Regions from separate parts of the Rhizobium sp. BK491 genome, predicted to be linked through region 2. Evidence: predicted binding sites of a transcription regulator. Region 2 holds the regulator's gene; the other holds the start of a gene.

Evidence for each region. Region 2 encodes HrcA, which represses chaperone genes, less so after heat shock. Its sites were predicted from a motif close to GTTAGCACTCNCNNNNNGNGAGTGCTAAC; they were not measured.
Region 1: groES (co-chaperone GroES) is a predicted target of HrcA. The motif match lies at 1,652-1,680, and genes of this name have one in related genera.

The regions. Positions count from the first base shown of each region.
Region 1 covers NZ_JACIAR010000002.1:648,013-653,283, reverse strand. The annotation lists gene FHX05_RS11055 (bifunctional riboflavin kinase/FAD synthetase) at 1-448, opposite strand, end outside; gene FHX05_RS11050 (TIGR01459 family HAD-type hydrolase) at 464-1,312, opposite strand; gene groES (co-chaperone GroES) at 1,738-2,034, shown strand; gene groL (chaperonin GroEL) at 2,108-3,748, shown strand; gene FHX05_RS11035 (hypothetical protein) at 4,315-4,773, shown strand; gene FHX05_RS11030 (glutathione S-transferase C-terminal domain-containing protein) at 4,831-5,271, opposite strand, start outside.
Region 2 covers NZ_JACIAR010000002.1:294,505-299,775, reverse strand. The annotation lists gene rpoN (RNA polymerase factor sigma-54) at 1-294, shown strand, start outside; gene raiA (ribosome-associated translation inhibitor RaiA) at 545-1,120, shown strand; gene ptsN (PTS IIA-like nitrogen regulatory protein PtsN) at 1,209-1,673, shown strand; gene grpE (nucleotide exchange factor GrpE) at 1,766-2,407, opposite strand; gene FHX05_RS09310 (GFA family protein) at 2,621-3,055, shown strand; gene hrcA (heat-inducible transcriptional repressor HrcA) at 3,180-4,268, opposite strand; gene rph (ribonuclease PH) at 4,441-5,157, shown strand; gene FHX05_RS09295 (VOC family protein) at 5,169-5,271, shown strand, end outside.

The DNA.
Region 1 (5,271 bases), 350 kb from region 2:
CGTTATGGCTGCCGGCATTCATCAGGAAGGCGGGGCCTCCCTGACGATCATGGCCAAAATGAAAATCGAAGCCGGTGACGACTTCCGACGCGTGCAGCCAGTCGATCAGGATCGAATGCACGAATTCATCCGCCGAGCGCTGCGAGAAAGTGCGATCGAAAGGATATTCGATAACGGCGTTGAAGCCGAGCGCTTCCAGCAGCCGTGCTCGCAAAGGAGCAGGCGTCAGGCGGAAGACAGGATGATCCGGCTTGAAAACGGTGCGCGGATGCGGCTCGAAAGTCAGCACCAGCGCCGGAATGCCGCGCTCCCTGGCGATCTCCAGCGCACGCGTCAGCACCGATTGATGGCCGCGGTGCACGCCGTCAAAATTGCCGATGGCGACCACGCCGCCCTTCAAGGCATCGGGAAGCGGTTCGCGGGTTTCGTTACGGTGGAAAACGGTCATCGACTGCCACTCTCCTCAGACAAGGCGCGGCATCCACCACTTCGGCGAGGCCTGTTCGCGCGCCAGGAAGGCGCCGAGAGCGGCCTCATCCGTATGCCCTTCGACGACATATTCGCGGGCGTGGATGCCATGGCTGATATAAAGAAGATCGAGGCCGTAATCGAGTGCGCCGCGTACGTCGGTCGGCATGCCGTCGCCGATTGCCACCACGCGCGACAGCGGAAATTCGTTCTTGACCTCGCGGGCGGCCGCGATCGCTGCATCGTAGATCGGCTGGTGCGGCTTGCCGGCGATGCGCGTCTGGCCGCCGAGCCGCTCGTAATAGGCGGCCATGGCGCCGGCGCAGGGAATCATGCGATGGCCGCGCTCGACCACCAGATCCGGGTTGGCGCAGATCAGCGGTACGTGACGGGCCGACCAGGCCGTCAGCATCTCGGTATAATCGTCAGGCGTTTCGGTCTCGTCATCGAAGAAGCCGGTGCAGACGATGCTTTCCGCTTCGCCGGCATCGACCCGCTGAACGTCAATACCTTCGAGGATACCAATGTCGCGCTTCGGACCGAGCAGAAACACCTTCTTCGGTCCCTCGGCAATCAGCTTGCGGGTGACATCGCCCGAGGTGATGATGCGATCGTAAACGCTGTCGGGAACACCGATCGCACGCAGCTGCTCGATGACCTTCGGAGCAACACGCGGAGAGTTGGTGATGAGGACGACCGCAAGGCCTTCGTCGCGGGCGGCTTCGAGCGCGATGGAGGCTTCCTTGTAGGCCGTGACGCCGTTATGGAGCACGCCCCAGACATCGCAGAGCGCAACATCATAAAGTCCGCCGATGTCGCGAAAGCTCTCGATCCGTTTGCCCATGCCGTCCTCGCATCAAATAAATTACGGGCTGACATCGCAAACCGGCCGGCAAATTACAAGAGCGGCTTGCAAGGTTTTTGCGTCGCACAAGGCCTGAGCAGCAGGCGTGGGCAAGGTCGGCGAGCGGCAAGATTGCACAGCGGAAGCAACGGGATGACGCTCTGGAAAAGGCTTGATCTGACCCTGTCTTCACGAGGGCAAAATGAGAGAACCTTTGCAACGACATGCTATGCGGCGGCGCCCTGGGCGTTAATCATCCTCAAAACAAGCCGAGGCGCGCCGCAAAAAATTCACAGTGCTGTCCTTGACTCGTCCGGAAGCCACCCCTAAATCACGGTCGCTAGCACTCTCAGAGGATGAGTGCTAACAAAATCCATACGGATCCGCGCTGATCCGTGAATGTCATTTGATCGAGGGATTAGACAATGGCAAGCACCAATTTCCGCCCCCTTCATGACCGCGTCGTCGTTCGTCGCGTCGAGTCGGAAGAAAAGACCAAGGGTGGGATCATCATTCCCGACACCGCCAAGGAAAAGCCGCAGGAAGGCGAAATCGTCGCCGTCGGTTCCGGCGCTCGTGATGAGGCCGGCAAGGTCGTAGCACTCGACGTCAAGGTCGGCGATCGCGTTCTGTTCGGCAAGTGGTCGGGCACTGAAGTCAAGCTCAACGGCGAAGACCTTCTGATCATGAAGGAAGCCGACATCATGGGCATCATCGGCTAATTGGCCGGTTCCCTTTTCCGATAAAGCTGACGGGTCTTAAAGCCCGGAAAACGCGAATTCAGGAGTTTCAAACATGGCAGCTAAAGAAGTAAAATTCGGCCGCAGCGCCCGCGAAAAGATGCTTCGTGGCGTCGACATCCTCGCTGACGCAGTGAAGGTCACGCTCGGCCCGAAGGGTCGTAACGTCGTTATCGACAAGTCCTTCGGCGCTCCGCGCATCACCAAGGACGGCGTCTCCGTCGCCAAGGAAATCGAACTCGAAGACAAGTTCGAAAACATGGGCGCCCAGATGGTCCGCGAAGTTGCTTCGAAGACCAACGACGTCGCCGGTGACGGCACCACCACTGCGACCGTTCTCGCCCAGGCGATCGTTCGCGAAGGCGCCAAGGCTGTTGCAGCCGGCATGAACCCGATGGACCTGAAGCGCGGTATCGACCTCGCTGTTGCAGAAGTCGTCAAGGATCTCCAGGCCAAGGCCAAGAAGATCAACACCTCGGAAGAGGTTGCCCAGGTCGGCACGATCTCCGCAAACGGCGAAAAGCAGATCGGTCTCGATATTGCTGAAGCCATGCAGAAGGTCGGCAATGAAGGCGTCATCACGGTTGAAGAAGCCAAGACCGCCGAAACCGAACTCGAAGTCGTCGAAGGCATGCAGTTCGACCGCGGCTACCTCAGCCCCTACTTCGTGACCAACCCAGAAAAGATGATCGCCGACCTCGAAGACGCGTTCATCCTCCTGCACGAGAAGAAGCTCTCGAACCTGCAGGCCATGCTTCCGGTTCTCGAAGCCGTCGTTCAGACCGGCAAGCCGCTCCTCATCATCGCTGAAGATGTCGAAGGCGAAGCTCTTGCGACCCTCGTCGTCAACAAGCTGCGCGGCGGCCTGAAGATCGCTGCCGTCAAGGCTCCGGGCTTCGGTGATCGCCGCAAGGCCATGCTGGAAGACATCGCCATCCTGACGGGCGGCACTGTCATCTCCGAAGACCTCGGCATCAAGCTTGAGTCCGTCACCCTCGACATGCTCGGCCGCTCTAAGAAGGTTTCGATCTCCAAGGAAAACACCACGATCGTCGACGGCGCTGGCGCCAAGTCCGACATCGAGGGCCGCGTTGCCCAGATCAAGGCTCAGATCGAAGAAACCACCTCCGACTACGACCGCGAAAAGCTGCAGGAACGTCTTGCCAAGCTCGCCGGCGGCGTTGCCGTGATCCGCGTTGGCGGCTCGACGGAAGTCGAAGTGAAGGAAAAGAAGGACCGCATCGACGACGCTCTCAACGCGACGCGCGCTGCTGTTCAGGAAGGTATCGTACCGGGCGGCGGTATCGCCCTCCTGCGTTCTTCCACGAAGATCACTGCCAAGGGTGAAAACCAGGATCAGGAAGCCGGCGTCAACATCGTTCGCCGTGCCCTGCAGTCGCTCGTTCGCCAGATCGCAGAAAACGCTGGTGACGAAGCTTCGATCGTTGTCGGCAAGGTTCTCGACAAGAACGAAGACAACTACGGCTACAACGCCCAGACGTCTGAATATGGCGACATGATCGCCATGGGCATCGTCGACCCGGTCAAGGTTGTTCGTACGGCTCTGCAGAACGCAGCTTCGGTTGCTTCGCTGCTGATCACCACCGAAGCCATGATCGCCGAACTGCCGAAGAAGGATGCTCCTGGCGGCATGCCGGGCGGCATGGGCGGCATGGGCGGCATGGACATGATGTGATAGGCCAACGGCCTCATCACAGGAATGTCCATAAAGCTTCGCCCATGCACTTTCAGTGCTTCAGGCCGCTAAGCGGCCTGAGTGGCGGCATGGACATGATGTGATAGGCCAACGGCCTATTACGACTGTTCAATCCGACATCCGGAATTGACGAAAGGGCGGCCCTCGGGTCGCCCTTTTTGTTTGTGGCCTATAGTTTCGATGCAGACCGCCAAGTTTCTGGTAGCGCAAATTTACGCAAATTGCCCCATTGCCGTTTTCGAAAAAGCTCTTATAAATCGCGGCGCAGCGATTTTAGAGGTTAGCTGCAATGCACGCAAATTTTACTTATATTCGGCACGATTAATAGGCGTCTGCACGTGGCTATGATCTTAGGGATTGAGGGGCGCGCGGATTTTTTACTTGAAATGACTTCATAGCTCGGATCGCCAAGTCGGACCAAGCATGACGGAAAATGGAAGCAGCAGAGCCGAATGCTCTGCTTTTGATGCGGCATGCGGGAAGACATTCAATCCGGAAGACGCAGGGAAATTTGAATAAAGCGCAAGGGGGGACCTGGCGCTCAAATGGGGATCATCTTGTTCAAGATTGCCAAGGCCGATTTTTCCGCACCGTTTGCGCCGGGCTCATTGGAGTTCGAGGGCCATTACCCCGATCTTCTGGCTCAGTTCTGTGTTTCCGAGGGATGGACGGGCGATCTTTCAAGCGGCATCATCAAACTTGGGCAGTGGGGCACAATGCTGCATGGGCTGAGTTCTTCAGAATGCGGCCTGCTAAGCCTCATGCATTGCTATGATCTGCAGGATCAGGCCCGTATCCTCGATCTTTTCGAGCAGGCGGCTACGGCCAATTCCTGCTTCTGCTATTCGACGACCACGCTCGGCGCAGGTGGTCATCGCCGGCCGGTCTTCTGTGTCGGCGAGTCCGTTGCCGCGGATAAGCAACATGCCGGCAGCATGGTCGGCGTTTTCCTGTTTCCGCGCTTCAAACTGGGGCCGGGCAGCCAACTCGCCACCCGGCAGTAAATCACTCTCGGCCATGGTCGGCCAAGTTCGCCCGACCAGCTACCGAGTTCAAGCTGATCAATCCCGCTTGGGAATGCTGAGGCCGCGCTGGCTTGCCGGACGTGCCAGAGCGCGATCCAGCCAGGCCATGACCCAGGGGAAGCTTTCGAACTCCAGCACCTCGCGGCCGCCATAGAAGACGTCGACGCCGCGAACCCAGGGAAAGGTGGTGATGTCGGCGATAGTGTATTCATCGCCCATGATCCATTCGCGTCCCTGCAGGCGGCTCTCCAACACGCCGAGGAGGCGCTTGGCCTCATCGCGATAACGCTCGACCGGATAGGAGTTATTGGCAACCTTCTCGGCGGCGAATTTGAAGAAATGACCGAACTGGCCGAACATGGGACCGACGCCTGCCATCTGGAAGAAGACCCATTCGAGGGTCTCATAGCGCCTGGCAGCATCGCTCGGAATGAGCTTGCCGGTCTTTTCCGCCAGATAGACCAAGATCGCGCCGGA
Region 2 (5,271 bases):
CTGACGCCGCGTGGTCTGTTCGAGCTCAAATATTTCTTCACGGTTTCGATCGGCGCCGTCGAAGGCGGCGACAGCCATTCCGCCGAAGCCGTACGTCACAAGATCCGTCTGCTGATCACGAACGAGAGCCCGGATGCGGTTCTGTCCGACGACGATATTGTCGATACGCTGAAGAAGGGCGGGATAGAGCTTGCTCGCCGCACGGTTGCAAAGTACCGGGAAGCCATGAACATCCCCTCCTCCGTGCAACGGCGCCGGGAGAAGCGGGCTTTGGCCAAAGTTTCCGGTTTCTGACGGGCGGCTACCCTCAACCACAGGCTGCCGAACTCCTAACAGTCCGTTAAGACGCAGTTGACTTTCCCATGCGGCAGGGCTAGAAGCCCGCCGCAATCGCTGCAGGACAGCACGACCATGAAACTTATCCCCACCATCCAAAAGGCGGTCGATATACGCAATTTGCCTTTGACTGCGTGAAGTGCTTGGATGAGCTTGAGGCTTGGCGTAAACTGATACGCGCAATAACCACTACAAGAAGGGAAACTCCATGAGTGTGCGTGTCTCCGGTAAACATATGGAAATTGGTGACTCCTTCCGCCAGCGGATAGAAGACCAGATCGGTATGGCCGTGACCAAATACTTCGACGGGGGGTATTCAGGTCAGGTAACTGTACACAAGTCCAGTTCGCGCTTCGCGGCCGATTGCAAGCTTCATCTCGATAGCGGCGTGGTATTGCATGCTGCAGGCGAAGCCATGGACCCGCAGCTTGCTTTCGATGCAGCATCCGAGCGCATCGAAAAGCGCCTGCGCCGTTACAAGCGCAAACTCAAGGACCATCAGGCCGGCAACCATGTGAACGGGCAGGCGGAAGTCGCCTATACGGTCATGGACGGCATTCCAGATGACGATGAGGAAATTCCTGCCGATTTCGCGCCAGCGATCGTCGCAGAAAGTACGAAGCAATTGAAGACCATGTCGGTGGCGACTGCCGTGATGGCACTCGACATGACCGACGAACCGCTGCTGCTCTTCCGCAGCCCCGGCAACGAGCACTTGAACATCGTCTACCGCCGTCAGGACGGCAACATTGGCTGGATCGACGCAGCCAATATCAAAGGCTGAGAATAGAAGATAAGCGGCGGCCGCGCATCATCGCAGCTGGCCGCCGCTTGCCCGTCATCGGTTCTCGGCGACACGAAGGATAAAGAGAATGGCATTGGCAGATTTGCTACAGCAAGATGCGATCATCCCCGCCTTGAAGGCAAATTCCAAAAAACAACTGCTTCAGGAGTTGGCCGCCAAAGCTTCCAAGCTGACCGGATTGCCCGAGCGCGAAATCTTCGACGTCGTACTGCAGCGCGAGCGCCTCGGTTCCACCGGCGTCGGCAACGGTATCGCCATTCCCCACGGCAAGCTTGCCAGCATCAAATCCATCGCCGGCATTTTCGCGCGCCTTGAAGCGCCTGTCGATTTCGAGGCGCTGGACGACCAGCCCGTCGATCTCGTCTTCCTGCTGCTCGCACCCGAAGGGGCCGGCGCAGACCACCTGAAGGCGCTCTCGCGCATCGCCCGCGTTCTGCGGGACCAGGATCTCGTCGCCAAGCTCCGCGCCACCGATTCCGCCTCCGCCATTTACGCGTTCCTCAACGAGGAGCAGGCATCCAACGCCGCCTGACGGCTTGGATCGCATCGGACCAAGGCAAAAATAAGAGCCGGACGATCAGAGATCGTCCGGCTCTTTCTTTTATTGGTGTGCCCGAAAGAGGATCAGGCGTCTTTTTCATCCAGCGGACTGTTGGCGCCCTGCTCGGCATTTTCGACAATCTTCGGGCCACCCTTGGCAACGCCGACCATGGCCGGGCGCAGAACGCGATCGCCAATGGCGAAACCTGCCTGCACGACCTGAACGACCGTGTTGTTCGGCACCTCGGGATTGGGCACTTCGAACATGGCCTGATGGAAATTGGGATCGAACTTCTGTCCGATCGGTTCGAGCTGGCGCACGCCGTGACGCTCGAGAGCCGACAACATCGAACGCTCGGTCATCTCGACGCCTTCGATCAGCGTCTTAAGGCCGGCATCGGCGCCGGCGCGTGCCTCAGCCGGGATGGCATCCAGCGTGCGGCGCAGATTGTCTGCCACCGAGAGCATGTCGCGGGCAAAGCTTGCCACGGAATAGGACTTTGCATCCTTCACATCGCGCTCGGTGCGGCGACGGAGGTTGTCCATCTCGGCAGCCAGGCGAAGATACCGATCGCGCAGTTCGCCGTTTTCGGCCTTCAGCAGCTCAACCGGATCTGGCTGGGACGGCTCGGCCGCATCTACGGTTTCCGCTGCATCCTGCGCGAAATCCGCTGACGTGTCAGCCGCCGTGGCGTCAGGTCCGGTTTTTGTTGTTTCGTCGGTCATGACGGTCTCCGAATTGCTTGGTCTTTGGATGTGCCCGATATCGAGGTTTGCTCGGAAAAAATCAAGGCTTTGTCGAGAAGAACAGCCAATTCACGGCTTTGCGATGACGGCAATACCTCTCCCTGCTCATTGCTGCCGCTTGTGACATCGGCTGTTCAGCCCTCCCTACCAGTGGTATTCTAAAATACATCTCAGCACAGCGAGGTGAGATCAATGTCTAATGGCAAATCCCTTTCAGGCAAGTGTTTCTGTGGCGCGGTGGAAATCGCAGTCGATGGCGAGCCAATGGCGATGGGCTACTGCCATTGCGACTCCTGTCGGGAATGGTCGGCAGGGCCGATCAACGCCTTCTCGCTCTGGCCGCCGGAAGCCGTGCACGTCACCAAAGGCGCGGACAAGATCGGCAGCTACCAGAAGACCGAGAAGAGCGTGCGCAAGTGGTGCACGGTCTGCGGCGGTCATCTTCTGACGGAACATCCGCCGTGGGGCGTGACCGATGTCTACGCGGCCGTCCTGCCCGACCTCGATTTTCAGCCTGGCGTGCATGTCAACTACGAGACGACGGTGCTGCATCTGAAGGACGGGCTGCCGAAGCAGAAGGACTTGCCAGCCGAAATGGGCGGATCGGGAACCTTGCTTCCCGATTGACGGCAGCAGCTAGAGTGGTTCAGTTTTCCACGGAATCCCTGAACCGCTCTATCTCTTTGTTGCCTCGCAATTCCGGACGGAAAACCGCTGCGCACTTTTCCTGGAATTGCTCTAGATCCTCTCCTCAGATTCCAGGTCGCGAAAGCCGCGAGATCAGCTGCGCGGTATAATCGACCATGGGCACGATGCGGGCGTAGTTCAGCCGCGTCGGGCCGATGACACCGACGGCGCCGACGATGCGGTCATCATCATCGCGATAGGGCGCAACGATCAGCGAAGAGCCCGACAGCGAGAAGAGCTTGTTTTCCGAGCCGATGAAGATGCGCACACCCGGTCCGCTTTCGGCGAGATTGAGGATCTCGATCAGGCTGTCCTTCTTCTCCAGATCGTCGAAAAGCAGGCGCAGACGATCCAGATCCTCCGCGCCGCCGATTTCGGCGAGTAGATTGGAATGACCTCGAACGATAAGCTGCGTCGGCTTGCCGTCGTCATCGCCGCCGGACCAGACGGCGATGCCGCGCTCGACCAGCTGATGGGAGAGGCTATCCAGCTCCTGGCGCACGCTTTCCTTGAGAGTTTGCAGCTGCCGCCGCAATTCCGGCATCGTCTGGCCGGTCATATGGGCGTTGAGGAAGTTGGCCGCTTCCGTCAGCTGCGACGATGTGGTGCCGGCCGGCAGCTCGATAATGCGGTTTTCCACCTGATCGTGCTCGCCGACGAGCACGGCGAGTGCCTTGGTCGGCTCCAGCCGGATGAATTCCACATGTTTGAGAACCGGATCGCTCTTGGAGGTGATGACGAGACCGGCGCCGCGCGAGATGCCCGACAGCACCCGGCTTGCCTCCGACATCATCGATTCCACCGGCTGGTCGCGATTGCTGCCGCGCACCTGCCGGTCGATATTGGCGCGGTCCTCGGCCGAGAGATCGCCGACCTGCATGAAAGCATCGACGAAGAAGCGCAGGCCCACCTGGGTCGGCAAGCGCCCGGCGCTCACATGCGGCGAATAGATGAGCCCCAGCTCTTCCAGATCGCTCATGACATTGCGCACAGAAGCCGGCGACAGCGACATGGGCAAGAGGCGCGAGAGATTGCGCGAGCCCAATGGCTCGCCGTTCTCAAGATAGCCTTCGACGATGCGACGGAAGATTTCCTTGGAGCGTTCGTCCAGTGCAGCAATGACATCCGAGACCGACGATGTCGTGAATACCATTTCGCTGTCAGATCCATTCCGTTGAGCCTTGGGCAAAATATAATCATTCAGTTAGCAATGGCAAAAGGTAAAAATGCCGCCATGGCTGCCGAGCGGCTTTGCAGCCTGCTTTTCCTTTGCAAAAGCGACCTGTGGGTCGTAGAAGCGGTCAACGAACTTTCAGGAGAGTGGAATGCGGCCTTCAGGCAGAAAAACCGACCAGATGCGCAAGGTGTCGTTCGAGCGCAATTTTTCCAAGCATGCGGAAGGCTCCTGCCTGGTGAAATTCGGCGATACGCATGTGCTCTGCACGGCAAGCCTGGAGGACAAGACGCCGCCATGGCTGCGCAACAGCGGCAAGGGCTGGGTCACGGCCGAATACGGCATGCTGCCGCGCGCAACCGGCGAGCGCATGAAGCGCGAAGCTGCCGCCGGCAAGCAGGGTGGCCGTACGCAGGAAATCCAGCGCCTCATCGGCCGATCGCTGCGCGCCGTCGTCGATCTCAAGGAACTCGGCGAGCGCCAGATCACCGTCGATTGCGACGTCATCCAGGCCGATGGCGGCACGCGCACGGCCTCGATCACCGGTGGCTGGATCGCGCTTTACGACTGCCTGAAGTGGATGGAAAGCCGCAACATGGTGAAGGTCGAGCGGGTGCTGAAGGATCACATCGCCGCCATCTCCTGCGGCATCTTCGCCGATCAGCCTGTCATCGATCTCGACTATCTTGAGGATTCCTCGGCCGAGACCGACGCCAATTTCGTCATGACGGGCAAGGGCGGCATCGTCGAGATCCAGGGAACGGCTGAGGGTGCCCCCTTCAGCGAAGAGGAATTCGCCACGCTGATGCATCTGGCCAAGAACGGCATTGCCGAACTGGTGGAGCTGCAGAAGCAGGCTATCGCCTGAGGATATTTTGAATGGCTGACCCGGCCCTCGGAGGCGTCCTTGAAACCGCGCTTTATGCGGACGATCTCGATGCAGCCGAGGCCTTTTATGGCGGCATACTCGGATTGCAAAAGA